3 regions of the Pantoea sp. X-Soil-OKNW-556 genome follow, and region 2 is predicted to be linked to each of the others. Evidence: predicted binding sites of a transcription regulator. Region 2 holds the regulator's gene; each other region holds the start of a gene.
The links. Region 2 encodes LexA, which represses DNA repair genes until DNA is damaged. Its sites were predicted from a motif close to TNCTGTATGTACATACAGNA; they were not measured.

Region 1 (4,929 bases), 600 kb from region 2:
CGCAGGTAATCCCCAACTCTTCCGTCTCGCCCAGCAGATGATCCGGGTCGGACAGTTTAAACGCCAGACCAAGCACGGTGGCGATCGGTGCCAGCGTGATATAGCGTTTGTTCCAGGTGAGGCGCATGCCAAGTACCTGCTTACCCTGCCACTCACCCATGCACACCACGCCGGTATCGGGAATGGCCCCGGCATCGGAGCCGGCTTCCGGGCTGGTCAGAGCAAAGCATGGGATCTCGTCGCCACGCGCCAGGCGCGGCAGATAGTGATCCTTCTGCTCATCGGTGCCGTAATGCTGTAGCAGTTCACCGGGGCCGAGGGAGTTCGGTACGCCAACGGTGATCGCCAGAATGCCTGAGACTCCAGCCAGTTTTTGCAGTACGCGCGCCTGGGCGTAAGCGGAGAACTCAAGTCCGCCGTATTCTTTCTTGATGATCATGGCGAAGAAACGATGTTCTTTCAGATAGGCCCACAGCTCTGGCGGCAGATCAGCCATTTCGTGGGTGATCTGGAAATCGTTCGCCATACGACAGGCTTCTTCCACCGGGCCATCCAGGAAGGTTTGTTCTTCTTCCGTCAATCGCGGCTGCGGATAGTTGTGCAGTTTCTGCCAATCCGGTTTGCCACGAAACAAATCACCTTCCCACCAGGTGGTACCCGCATCAATCGCTTCTTTTTCCGTACGCGACATCGGCGGCATCACTTTCTGGAAGCTATGTAACATCGGTTTGGAAAACATGCTGCGACGCATGGTCGGCAGGTTAAACGGCAGCAGGATGATCGCGAGAGGCAGCAGCAACCAGGGTGTCCACAGCCCGCTAAACGCCAGCGCAGCGGTCCACAACAGCAGAATGGCACTGCTCAGCCGCAGAGAAAGTTGATGATAGAAGAGGGCGCTAATCAATATCAGCGTCGCAACGATTGAGGCAACCAGCATAATGAACCGCTCCGTAAGTTGTAAGAGGTCTGACCTGTTATGTGTTAAGGTTTAGAGCAGCCGCGGAAATTTATCAATCTGTTTACAACGCAATTACAACCAAACTCACAAAATCATCCTGGCAGATTGATCTGACACATAACCCGACGCTTTTTCCCGCCAGACGTCAGGTCTGGATGCTTTGCGCCTTAACGCCATTCCGTTAAACTTGCGGAGTCAATCTTTCCTCTAAAGGACATCCCTATGTATCAGGACATTATCCGGTCAGAGCTTAATGAAGCCGCCGATACGCTGAATAACTTCCTCAGCAATGAAGCCAATATCCACGCGATTCAGCGCGCCGCAGTGATGCTGGCGGATAGCTTCAAAGCGGGCGGCAAAGTTCTCTCCTGCGGTAACGGCGGCTCGCATTGCGATGCCATGCACTTCGCTGAAGAACTGACCGGGCGTTACCGTGAAAACCGTCCTGGCTATCCGGCCATCGCTATCTCTGATGTCAGCCACCTGTCGTGCGTCAGCAATGATTTTGGTTACGATTACGTGTTTTCTCGCTATATCGAAGCGGTGGGCCGTGCGGGGGACGTGCTGCTGGGTATTTCCACCTCTGGCAACTCCGCCAACATCATCAAAGCGGTGGAAGCCGCACGCGCGCAGGGCATGAAAGTGATCACCCTGACCGGTAAAGACGGTGGCAAGATGGCAGGAACGGCGGATATCGAAATCCGTGTGCCGCATTTTGGCTACGCTGACCGCATCCAGGAGATTCACATTAAAGTGATCCATATTCTGATGCTGCTGATTGAAAAAGAGATGGTGAAGTAAGTCGTGGCTTCTCCTCCCACGTCAGTGGGAGGATTTTACTAAGGCGGTAGCTATGTGCGAATTGCTCGGGATGAGCGCCAATGTCCCCACGGATATCTGTTTCAGTTTTACCGGTCTGGTACAGCGTGGCGGCGGAACCGGGCCGCACAAAGATGGCTGGGGCATTACCTTTTACGAAGATAAAGGGTGCCGCACCTTTAAAGATCCGCTGCCGAGCTTTAACTCGCCGATTGCCCGTCTGGTACAGGAATACCCGATCAAGTCACATTCGGTGGTGGCCCATATCCGCCAGGCGAATCGTGGCGAAGTGTCGCTGGAAAACACCCATCCCTTTACTCGCGAGCTGTGGGGCCGTAACTGGACCTATGCGCACAACGGCCAGCTGAAAGGGTATCGTCAGCTTGATACCGGCCATTTCCGTCCGGTTGGCGAGACGGACAGTGAAAAAGCGTTTTGCTGGATCCTGCACAAACTCACCACGCGTTATCCGCGTACGCCGGGTAACTGGCCTGCGGTGTTCCGTTATATCGCCGAGCTGGCGGCGGAACTGCGGCAGAAAGGGGTGTTTAATATGCTGTTGTCGGACGGACGTTATCTGATGGCGTTCTGTTCCACCAATCTGTTTTGGATCACCCGCCGTGCGCCCTTTGGTAAAGCGAAGTTGCTTGATCAGGATGTGGAAATTGATTTTCAGCAGCAGACCACGCCGCAGGATGTGGTGACGGTGATTGCAACGCAGCCGCTAACGGGAAATGAAACCTGGCACCGGATAGTGCCAGGTGAATGGGTATTATTTTGCCTGGGAGAGCGCCAGGAATGATTTTGATGCAGCGTCTGGCGCGGTCATCACCGCCGGACTGCTGTTCACCGCATACTGGCCGGTGGCGGTCACGTTGACCGTCGGCGGCTGATGGTACTTCTCAAAGTACGCATAGCCCGGCTGCAACTGACGCCAGAAGCTGGCGTAAGTGGAGTAGCGATGACGCTGCATATTGCTGTCGGTCATACGGAACGGAAAGATGCTCAGGGCGATCTCTTGCTGGCCGTTACGCAGCGCCGCGTTCACATAGGTATAAATCTCGTCCATGTAGGCGTTGGTCATGGCATAGCAGCCAATTGACTTACAGTCGCCGTGAATCATCAGATATTTGCCGCTGTAACCATTATCACGGTCAAATTGATTCGGGAAGCCGGTATTGATGGCGCGATAATAGTGGCTATCCGGTTTTAACTGATTCAGCTTGACGCTATAAAATCCTTCCGGACTTTTAAAATCGCCCTCACGGCGTTTGGGTCCCAAGCCGCCAGAGAAATTACAAATGCGGTAGCTATCCAGCAGACGATATTCATTACCGATCTTGCCGTACAGTTCCAGCGTGCGTTCTTCCTTGAAGATCTGAATATAAACCGGCGTGCCAAGTAATTGTTTTTTTAGTTCTTTACTGACCGGAGCCTGTGGGTTAACTGGCTCTGGCGTCATTGCCCAGCTAAGGACCGGCATAACAATCATCGCAAGGAATAATGCGATTCTGCCCATTCTGTGTGTACCTTGAAGTGAAGAAAAACTCTGACGCATAACGTCTCTGTATTGCATTATCGGAAATATCCGCTACCGCAGCGCAACATTAACATTGTCTGGCGTTTAATCAAGCCGGTGGCTGAGAAAATAGCCATTTCTCAATGGGATTACGGCCATAAATTTGTAAACTTTAATGCTGGCAGCGACAAATATTGCTGATATCTTTCGATGCTGTATACTTATCCAGTATTCGGAGGGGGTATGCGTAAGATCATTCATGTCGATATGGACTGCTTCTTCGCGGCAGTTGAAATGCGCGACGATCCCTCTTTGCGTGATATCCCCATCGCCATTGGCGGCAGCCGGGTACAGCGTGGCGTCATCAGTACCGCCAACTATCCGGCACGCGAGTATGGCGTCCGTAGCGCGATGCCTACCGCGATGGCGTTAAAGCTCTGCCCACATCTGCGTCTGCTGCCCGGACGTTTCGAAGCCTACAAAGAAGCCTCGCGCCAGATCCGCACGATCTTTGCCCGGTATACTTCCCTGATTGAGCCGCTTTCGCTGGATGAAGCTTACCTTGATGTGACCGACAGTCCACATTGTCAGGGATCTGCCACTTTGATGGCGCAGGCGATCCGCGCCGACATCTGGCGGGAAACGCAGCTCACCGCATCAGCAGGTATCGCGCCAATTAAGTTTCTCGCCAAAATCGCGTCGGATTTGAACAAGCCCAACGGCCAGTTCGTCATTACGCCGCAGGCGATGCCGGATTTTTTGCTGACGCTGCCGCTGAGCAAAATTCCGGGTGTTGGCAAAGTGTCGGCGAAAAAACTGGAGGAGATGGGGCTTCTGACCTGTGGCGATGTGCAGCAAACCGACCTGGCGCGTCTGCTCAAACGCTTCGGCAAATTTGGCCGGGTGTTGTGGGAGCGCAGCCACGGCGTTGATGAGCGTGGCGTGGTGGTGGAGCGGGAACGCAAATCTCTCGGCGTTGAACGCACCCTGATGGAAGATATTCATCGCTGGGAGCAGTGCCTGGAGATTATTGATTATCTGTACGAGGAGCTGGAGCGTCGTTTGACGCGAATTCGCCCGGATAAACTGATCGCTCGTCAGGGGGTGAAGCTGAAGTTTAATGATTTCCAGCTGACGACCCAGGAGCATATCTGGCCGGTGCTGAATAAAGAGGACATGATCGCCGTGGCGCGCAAAACCTGGGATGAACGCCGTGCCGGACGGGGCGTCAGGCTGGTGGGATTGCATGTCACGCTGGTGAATCCACAGTTGGAAAGGCAGTTGTTGCTGGGGTTGTAGTGAGGTGCGGGCTGATACCCTCACCCCGGCCCTCTCCCATGAGGGAGAGGGAGATGTGCCACAGGCTCGATCGGCTCCCATGAGGGAGAGGGAGATGTGCCATAGGCTCGATCGGTTCCCATGAGGGAGAGGGAGATGTGCCACAGGCTCGATCGGCTCCCGTGAGGGAGAGGGAGATGTACCACAGGCTCGATCGGTTCCCATGAGGGAGAGGGAGATGTGCCACAGGCTCGATCGGCTCCCATGAGGGAGAGGGAGATGTGCCACAGGCTCGATCGGTCCCCATGAGGGAGAGGGAGATGTGCCACTGGCTCGATCAGTTCCCATGAGGGAG
Region 2 (4,929 bases):
AGAGTAAAGCTTGTTGCCCTTGAAGGTGCGGCGAATAAAGAACGCGCCAAGGCGACGGAAAATCGGCCCGGCGGGCCAGAAATTCAGGTTGATACCTGCGGCGATGTGCGGCGGCACCAGTCCCTGATGATAGAGAACGTAGGAAAGCAGCAAGTAATCCATGTGGCTACGATGGCAGGGGACATAAACGATCTCATGTCCATCCTGTGCCAACTGGCGCACTCGCTCGCCACCATTCACGTTGATCCCCTGATAGAGACGACTCCACATCCAGCCCATCACGCGATCGGTGACGCGGATAGCTTCATACGAGAAGTCGGCAGCAATCTCTTCCATCAATTCGACGGCGTTTTGCTGTGCTTTCTCGTGGGAAATCTTTTTGCTGCGCGCCTCGTCTTCCACCGCTTTTTCAATCGCTTTCGATTGCAGCAGCTTATTAAACAGATCCTGGCGGGCGGGCAAGCGCGGGCCAATCGCAGCCAGACGCTGGCGGGCGAAGTGGATCCGCGCCACGCGTGCCAGTTTCTGGGCTATCGACTTATCCGTACCGTGTTCGGTCGCCATCTGGCGCAGTGAAACGGTCGGCGAAAAGCGCACAAAGCTATCGCGACCATGCCAGAGAATGGCGAAGAATTTCTGCACACCGTTCAGAATACGCAGGTGAGGGGTGGATTCCCCCTGAACTTCACGTCCTGGTGCACGTCCAAACATCACCGATACTGGCAGCATCTGTACATCCAGTTCCGGGTTGCTGCGGTGCAGATCAAGGTAGTCATGGAACAGCTTTACGGACTCCAGATTCGGCACGAAATACGGGAAAACACGCGGTCCATCGTGGATAAACACATGTCGCGGCAGCAATGAGCCGTCAATTTCCAGCGGTGCGAGCGGATCGGGCAGATCGTGTTTCAGACACTGCGAACGCAGTGTGAGGAGATCGGCCTTGGAATCATAAGGCAGTACATACAGGATAGGCCGCGTCGGATCCAGTCCATGCTCGGACACGGGATCGGCGGGAATGGCCTTACTCTTTACCAAAATGGAGAGTGGTAAATTCAATAATTTATAATAAAGTTTACGCCAACCTGACATAGACAACTTCAAGCCTCTTGTTAGCAAAGCGCGGCAAGCATACCAGAATGCGCCGCGAAAATCTGTGGCTGCACCACTCCGGCTGCCCAGACATTGACGTCAAAACGAGTAAAGGGTTCAACGACATGGCAAATAACGTCACCGGTTTTCTCAGGATAGTGAAAGCAGCCGGTTATTCCTGGCAGGGATTGCGCGCTGCCTGGACACATGAAGCAGCGTTTCGCCAGGAAGCTATTGCCGCATTAGTGGCAATTATAGTGGCGTGCTGGCTGGATGTTGATGCGATTTCCCGCGTACTCATGATTGGTTCCGTAGTGCTGGTGGTCATTGTTGAGATCCTGAATAGCGCCATTGAAGCCGTGGTCGACCGCATTGGTCAGGAACGCCATCCGCTGGCTGGACGCGCGAAAGACATGGGATCGGCCGCCGTGTTGCTGGCTATTTTACTGGCGCTGTTTGTCTGGATCGCGCTGCTTTGGTCACATTTGCGATAAGGATTCCGGATTCATCAACTCGCTGATTTTTCCCTCAGTTTTGGTTTCCATTTCACCAATACCTGTATATACTCACAGCGACTGTATAAACAACCAGGGGGCGGGATGAAAGCGTTAACCAGCAGGCAGCAACAGGTCTATGATCTGATTCGCGACCATATTAACCAGACGGGCATGCCGCCAACGCGTGCGGAAATTGCTTCGCAGCTGGGCTTCCGCTCACCTAATGCGGCAGAAGAACACCTGAAAGCATTAGCGCGTAAAGGCGTTATTGAGATCGTTTCCGGCGCTTCGCGCGGCATTCGTTTATTGATGGAAGAAGAAGCCAGTGAGGGGCTGCCATTGGTTGGCCGTGTCGCTGCGGGTGAACCTTTGCTGGCGCAGGAGCACATTGAAGCGCACTACCAGGTCGATGCTAACCTGTTCAAACCCAGCGCTGATTTCCTGCTGCGTGTCAGCGGCATGTCGATGAAAGATATCGGCATTATGGATGGCGATCTGCTGGCGGTACACAAAACACAGGAAGTGCGTAACGGCCAGGTTGTCGTCGCACGTATCGATGACGAAGTCACGGTGAAGCGCTGGAAAAAGCAGGGCGCAATTGTGCAACTGCTGCCGGAAAACAGCGACTTCCAGCCGATTGTTGTCGATACCCGCGAACAATCCCTGACGGTAGAAGGGCTGGCGGTAGGCATTGTGCGTAACGGCGAGTGGCTCTGATACCTTGATTCCCCCTGCTACGGCAGCCTTCTGTGCTGCCGTGGTTTTATTCTCTGACAAGACGGTAGTGCAGCAAACCGGGACGTGCTGATGCAGCTGTTTTCCTCCTCTGACAAAGCACTCTGGCGGCTGGCGCTGCCTATGATTCTCTCCAATATCACTGTTCCGCTACTTGGCGTGGTTGATACCGCCGTCATTGGTCATCTCGATAGTCCCATTTATCTCGGCGGTGTGGCGGTTGGCACCACGGCGACCAGTTTCATCTTTATGTTGCTGCTGTTTTTACGTATGAGCACCACCGGGCTGACTGCTCAGGCATTTGGTGCTGGCAACAAAAAGGCACTGGCTCGGGCGCTTACCCAGCCTTTACTCATTGCCCTGGTGGCCGGTGTGCTGTTTATTTTGCTGCGCACGCCAGTCAGTAATCTGGCAGCGGTGCTGATGGGTGGCAGCCAGGAGGTCCAACAGCAGGCGCAATTGTTCATTCAGATTCGCTGGCTGAGCGCTCCCGCCACGCTGGCAAACCTGGTCATCCTCGGTTGGTTGTTGGGGGTGCAATATGCGCGTGCGCCAGTGGTGCTACTGGTGGTGGGGAATTTGGTCAATATCCTGTTGGATCTGGCGTTTGTGTTGGGGCTGCATTGGGGCGTAGCAGGTGCCGCAGCAGCAACGGCACTGGCTGAATATACGACACTTGCCGTCGGATTATGGATGGTGGCGCGTGTATTGAAGCTGCGCGGAATTGATTTGGCGATGCTGCGGGAGAGTTGGCGCGGTGATGCTGCTCGTCTGTTTCGCCTCAATCGCGACATTATGCTGCGCTCCTTCCTGCTACAAATCTGCTTTGCTTCCCTGACGATACTCGGTGCACGTATTGGCCCGGATGTGGTAGCGGTCAATGCGGTGCTGTTGATGTTTCTGACTTTCACCGCGTATGCACAGGATGGCTTTGCTTATGCGGTTGAAGCGTGTTCTGGTGAAGCCGTCGGTGCCAAAGATCGCAGCCGGCTATTGCTCATCTGGCATGCTGCCTGCCGTCAGGCGGGGTTGGTCGCGCTGCTGTTTGCGGCGATTTATGCGTTATTTGGCACCCATATCGTGGCCCTGCTGACTTCACTGGAGGCATTACGCGATGCGGCCGATCGCTATCTGCTATGGCAGGTGGTGATGCCGTTAGTGGGCGTGTGGTGCTACCTGTTGGATGGCATGTTTATCGGGGCAACGCGCGGCCGGGAAATGCGTAACAGCATGGCGCTGGCGGCGCTCGGTTATGGCCTGTCATTACTGACGCTTCCCTGGTTAGGTAATCATGGATTGTGGCTGGCGGTGACGGTGTTTCTGGCCGTGCGTGGAATAACGCTCTGGTTCGTCTGGCGTCGTCACTGGCGTCATGACAGCTGGTTCGCAAACAGTTAACTATGATGCTTTGAATACAGAATAATCCGTAAGTGTGCTAACCATTCCGTAATGTCTACTATAGTTATCCTTATCAGCGCGAATGAGTAGCGCTTTATGTTGGTTTTACCCGCTGGCGTTGGGTATTCCACCACTATCACTCGACATAACATGGAGAAAGGTTATGAACAAAGACGAAGTGAGCGGAAACTGGAAACAATTCAAAGGGAAAGTGAAAGAAAAATGGGGCAAGCTGACGGATGACGATATGACGGTCATTGAAGGGAAACGCGATCAGCTTGTCGGGAAAATTCAGGAACGCTACGGCTACGCAAAAGATCAGGCCGAGCGAGAAGTTAAAGACTGGGAAAGTCACAACAAGGATTATCGCTGGTAACGGACCCGTTTAAGGACGATGCTCCTGCCCTCCGATCGTGATGATCGGGCTGGCACAGGGATGTGCCATCTATCCTTTTTTACCCCGCTTCTTACTTTCTACCTGATGATCGTGCTCACAGCTTTCGTGATGCGTACAGGCTTCTACTTCAACACAATTTTCACACAGACCGTGTGCTTCTATGACGCTGTGTCGCAAGGAAAAACCGGCCTGTTCGGCCAGGCCTGCAATGATCTTTTCCACGCCATGCGCGTGCTTTTCACTGACTGCGGCACAACGATCGCACACCAGCATGACTGAGGTATGTGCCGGTTCATCGAAATGATGGCAAACCACGTAGCTGTTATTGGACTCCACACGATGGATAAAACCCTGCTCCAGCAGGAAGTCCAGTGCACGGTAAATAGTGGGGGGTTTTGCCTGGGGCTCACTGACACGCAACTGATCCAGCAAATCATAGGCGCTGATCGATCCATTCTGTTCTGCCATCAGGCGCAGCACCTCGGCGCGTTGTGAGGTCAGACGTACACCGCGTTGCAGACAGAGTGTCTCTGCCTGAGTAAGCAGTTGGTCGGGCGACAGATTTGACATAAGCGTTCTCCAGGTTGCGAGTGATGTTATTTTATCACACAAATTTTTACGCTGCTGTGATTGCTTTTTCTTCTTAACTCTCTCAATAAAATTTCATTTTTTCATCAGGTTAGCCGCGCAATTTTCCGCAGACTCTTCTCACCCTGTCATCATTGATTCTGCTTGCTCTGACCTCATTACAGAGGCTTATCATTTTTTGCTTTGCAACTCACCGACTTAGCGACTAAGGTTCAAAAGGTC
Region 3 (4,929 bases), 1.1 Mb from region 2:
TGACGCCGCCGTGGTAATGACCAAAATTCAGCTCGCCAAGATAGGAAAAGCCGAAGTACACCGCGACCACGGCAATCGCCAGGGAGGCAAAAAACTCCAGCACCGCCGAAGAGAGGAAGGCCAGACGCAGAACTTCCATGGTGCGCTGACGAAAATCGGTGGTGCTGCGGGTGATGGCCTGTTGTTCTGCACTGGCGCGATCAAACAGGCGCAATGTTTCACGGCCACGCAGACGATCGTAGAAATCACCGCTCAGACGCGCCAGCGCAACGAAATTGCGGCGGTTGGCATCGGCCGCGCCCATACCGACCATTGCCATAAACAGCGGAATCAAGGGTGCTGTAACCAGTAAAATCAGGCCAGCCGCCCAGTTAATCGGGAAGATCGCCACCAGAATGGCGCAGGGAATAAACACCGCCAGCGACATCTGTGGCAGATAGCGCGCGTAATATTCCTGCATCTCCTCAATTTGCTCCAGCAGCAGGGTGGCCCAGCTACCGGCGGGCTTGCCCTGAATCCATGCCGGACCCAACGTATTCAGACGGTCCAGAACCTGCTGACGCAAGGCGCGGCGAATCGCCATTCCGGCGCGCTGGCCTGCCATTTCGCGACCATAATTCAGCGCGGCACGCAGCACAAAACACAGCAGCAACAGGGCAAACTGGCTCAACAGTTCCGTGCGAGGTTGATGGGCGATGATCAGAGCTTGAAGTAGCGTGGCGAGCAGCCAGGCTTGGGCGATAATCACCAGGGCGCTGGCAAATCCCAATAGAGAAACCAGACGCAAACTACGCGCACCGTGATGACGTTGCTGGCGGAGCCAGCGGAGAAGTTCCTGTTGTCGCGATTTGTTCATACGAAGCCGTTCAATTACTCAGAAGAGAAGTCGTTGCGAAGCAAAAACCCCAACAACGTCAGGCGCATGAACTGTAGCACGCAGGTAATAAAAAAGGCGACCAAAACAGGTCGCCTTCAGCAAATATGATCAGGTTATTAACAAGTTACTTATCGTTTTTAACCAAACCATCCAGGTAATGCTCTGCATCCAGCGCCGCCATACAGCCGGTGCCTGCTGAGGTGATTGCCTGGCGATAGATATGGTCCATCACATCGCCCGCGGCAAACACGCCAGGGATGCTGGTCTGGGTCGCATTGCCATGCAGACCAGACTGAACTTTGATGTAACCATTCTCGAGGGCTAACTGGCCTTCAAAGATGGCGGTGTTGGGGCTGTGGCCGATAGCGACAAACAGGCCGGCCACTTCCAGTGATTCAGCCGCGTCACCTTTGGTCGACAACAGTTTCAGACCGGTTACGCCCATCTGATCTCCCACGACTTCGTCCAGCGTACGGTCGGTATGCAACACGATATTGCCGTTGCGTACCTTTTCCATCAGGCGGTCGATAAGGATTTTTTCGGCACGGAAGCTATCACGACGGTGAATCAGATGCACCTCAGCGGCGATATTCGCCAGGTACAGCGCTTCTTCCACGGCGGTGTTGCCGCCACCGATGACCGCGACTTTCTGATTGCGATAGAAAAAACCGTCGCAGGTTGCACAGGCCGATACGCCTTTACCTTTAAACGCTTCTTCTGACGGCAAGCCGAGATAACGGGCGGAAGCACCGGTCGCGATGATCAGCGCATCGGCGGTGTACTCGCCGCTGTCACCGGTCAGGCGGAAAGGACGGTTCTGCAAATCGACCGTGTGAATATGGTCGAAAATGATTTCGGTATTAAACTTTTCGGCATGTTCGTGCATGCGTTCCATCAGCGATGGACCTGTCAGATCGTGCGGGTCGCCTGGCCAGTTCTCCACTTCGGTGGTGGTGGTGAGCTGACCGCCTTTTTCCAGACCGGTAATCAATACCGGATTCAGGTTGGCGCGCGCGGCATAGACTGCAGCGGTGTAACCGGCAGGGCCGGAGCCCAGAATGAGCAGCTTACTGTGTTTGGCCGTACTCATGTGTTCCTCAGTTTTTTGTCTGACAACATAGCTAGCGATTGTAGGGAAATTGCCGCCGCAAAAAAAGTCTTCAGCAATTTTGTTAACAATCGCTGCGAGCGGCGTAGACGATGAGAAGGAATTCTGCACGCGGATTGCGCCAAAAGGGGGCAATGCTCGGTAATTTGTGGTGCAGCTGTATAAAAAATCTCATTAGAAAACAGGAACCCAGCACTCTGTCTGGCATCTTGTACTGAATTTGGATGTTTTACTTTGACAATCGCCTGCGCATTTGCGAAAACATTGTCAGAAGCAAAGAAGATTTAGCGATACAAAACAGAATTTCATACCTGTTTTGGTTTGTTTCGCCAGATTTAAACAGTCTGACATTGGTAATGACGCATGATGTGGACAGACAACATGCGTCATACGGATGGTCGCATTACTGCACAGGCTTATCGTCTTCACTTCGAGTAAGGCCCTGAGCAATGAATGTTTTCAGGGTGTGGCAGGTTAAGGGAAGGAATTAAGAGAGACAATAATAATGGTAGACAATAAGAAGCGCCCCGGAAAAGATCTGGATCGTATCGACAGAAACATTCTGAATGAATTGCAGAAAGACGGTCGTATTTCCAATGTCGAGCTTTCGAAACGTGTTGGATTATCACCGACGCCGTGTCTTGAGCGTGTTCGTCGCCTGGAACGTCAGGGTTTCATTCTTGGCTATACCGCACAGCTCAACCCGCACTATCTCGATGCTTCGCTGCTGGTATTTGTTGAGATTACTCTGAATCGTGGCGCGCCAGATGTGTTTGAGCAATTTAACGCCGCCGTGCAAAAACTTGAGGAAACTCAAGAGTGTCACCTCGTTTCCGGTGACTTTGACTATCTGCTGAAAACCCGTGTGCCGGATATGTCAGCATATCGCAAGCTGTTGGGTGAGACCTTGCTACGCCTGCCGGGCGTAAACGACACCCGCACCTATGTGGTAATGGAAGAGGTCAAACAGAGCAATCGCCTGGTGATCAAAACCCGTTAACGCAGGGCAGGTGCAAAGCGTGCAGGATTTCGGTACACTCCTGTGAATTCATACAGGACCAGCGTCGGGCCAGCCCGACGCTGTTGCCTTCTTAATTTACAGGCACCTGGAGTGTTCTCTTGAGCCAGGAATATACAGAAGACAAAGACGTTTCATTACAACCGCTGAGCAGCGGACGTCGGCTGCTTGAAGCGTTGCTTATCCTTGTGGCCCTGTTTGCCATCTATCTGATGGTTTCTTTGGTCAGTTTTAACCCTTCCGATCCCAGTTGGTCGCAAACGGCCTGGCACGAGCCTATCCACAATCTGGGTGGCAGCGTCGGTGCATGGCTAGCCGACACCTTGCTGTTTATCTTCGGCGTGATGGCCTATGCCATTCCTCCGGTCATTATTGGCTTGTGCTGGATTACTTTCCGTCAGCGCGATCGTCACGACTACATCGATTACTTTGCGGTGGGGCTGCGCCTGATTGGCGTGCTGGCGCTGGTGGTAACCACCTGTGGTCTGGCGGCGCTTAACGCTGACGACATCTGGTATTTCGCCTCCGGTGGTGTGATCGGCAGTCTGATCAGCAACGCGATGGCACCCTGGTTCAGCTCCGCAGGTGGCACTTTAACGCTGCTGTGCGTCTGGGCGGCGGGGATTACCCTCTACACCGGTTGGTCATGGTTAACGATTGCCGAAAGAATCGGCGGTGTTGTGATGGGCGTGCTGACATTTGCCAGCAATCGCTCCCGCCAGGATGAACCCTGGCAGGAAGAAGATGAATACGAGGACGAGCAGGAGCCGGCCGATGAGGCGGTACCCGCATTGCGTGCGGCTGCATCTGATGACGATGATGTGCTGCTGGCAAAACCGCGTAAGGTGAATGAGGCACCGCTTGATGCTGCTGGGGATGATCCCCTGTTGGCGAAAGCCAGTGCCGCTACGGCAGCAGCGATTGCGGTGAGCAGCGAAGCGGCTCGCCAGGAACCCGTAGTACAACCGACAACGTCGCCAGCGGTTGTGCCCGCAGCGCCGCAGCCGGTGGTGCAATCGGTCCAGCCTGCGGCTACGGTTCCTCCTGCTCCGACAACACCGGTGGTGGCTGAAACTCCCGCCGCGCCGCCGTTATACCGTTTTGAAGTGCCGGCGGAAACCTCGCCGTTCTCACCGGTCGACGAGGACGATGGCCCGAGGATGGGGAACTGGCAGGATGCTACGCAGGCACCCTCCGCGCTCAATACCACCGCCAGTGTGGCGCTGGCCGCCGGAGCGGCAAAAGTTGCTGCTTCCAGTGCGCCTTATACGCCAGCTTTCGATGTGGTGCCGGAGCGTGATTACAATCCGCAAGTTAAGCAGGGTATTGGCCCGGAGCTGCCTCGTCCGAACCCGGTGAAATTACCTACGCGCCGTGAGCTGGCTTCTTATGGCATCAAGCTTCCGTCACAGCGGATGGCTGAAGAGAAAGCTAAAGAGTCAGAACAGCAGGCTACCGCCGCGCTGGATCCTGTCGCGGCTCAAGATGCTGCGGCGTTACAGGAAGCGCAATTGCGTGACGCTTTTCAGTCTCAACAGCAGCAGCGTTATGGCGAAAGTTGGCACACGGATGCGGAAGACGAAGATGCGTTGCAGCAGGCACAACTGGCGCGTCAGTTTGCTGAACAGCAGCAACAGCGTTACCGTGCAGAAAAAGAAGCTGAAGCGGATGACGGGCCGGTATTTAATCTCGACACATCGTCGGCCTTTGATTTCTCACCGATGAAAGATCTGGTGGATGACAGCCCGAGTGAACCGTTATTCACCATTGCGGCCACGCCAGAACCTGAAGCTCCTGCACCTGCACAGTGGCAGCAGCCGGTTGCGCCGCAGCCGGAGGTGATGCCCTCCTTCGATGAAGAGAGCAGCCCGTGGTCAGCCGCTGAAGAAGCGGAACCGGTTGAGGAAGAGAAACCGGCCAAATCGG

Region 1: dinB (DNA polymerase IV) is a predicted target of LexA. The motif match lies at 3,508-3,527, and genes of this name have one in related genera.
Region 3: AC6I8T_RS06850 (DNA translocase FtsK 4TM domain-containing protein) is a predicted target of LexA. The motif match lies at 3,024-3,043, and genes of this name have one in related genera.

Annotation. Positions count from the first base shown of each region.
Region 1 is NZ_AP035990.1:974,230-979,158, forward strand. Features, by position in the region: gene fadE (acyl-CoA dehydrogenase FadE) at 1-937, opposite strand, end outside; gene lpcA (D-sedoheptulose 7-phosphate isomerase) at 1,181-1,759, shown strand; gene AC6I8T_RS04335 (class II glutamine amidotransferase) at 1,812-2,579, shown strand; gene dpaA (peptidoglycan meso-diaminopimelic acid protein amidase) at 2,550-3,296, opposite strand; gene dinB (DNA polymerase IV) at 3,540-4,595, shown strand.
Region 2 is NZ_AP035990.1:371,484-376,412, forward strand. Features, by position in the region: gene plsB (glycerol-3-phosphate 1-O-acyltransferase PlsB) at 1-1,092, opposite strand, end outside; gene AC6I8T_RS01640 (diacylglycerol kinase) at 1,218-1,586, shown strand; gene lexA (transcriptional repressor LexA) at 1,692-2,306, shown strand; gene dinF (MATE family efflux transporter DinF) at 2,397-3,722, shown strand; gene AC6I8T_RS01655 (CsbD family protein) at 3,886-4,098, shown strand; gene zur (zinc uptake transcriptional repressor Zur) at 4,168-4,689, opposite strand.
Region 3 is NZ_AP035990.1:1,492,186-1,497,114, forward strand. Features, by position in the region: gene cydD (heme ABC transporter permease/ATP-binding protein CydD) at 1-856, opposite strand, end outside; gene trxB (thioredoxin-disulfide reductase) at 1,002-1,967, opposite strand; gene lrp (leucine-responsive transcriptional regulator Lrp) at 2,491-2,985, shown strand; gene AC6I8T_RS06850 (DNA translocase FtsK 4TM domain-containing protein) at 3,105-4,929, shown strand, end outside.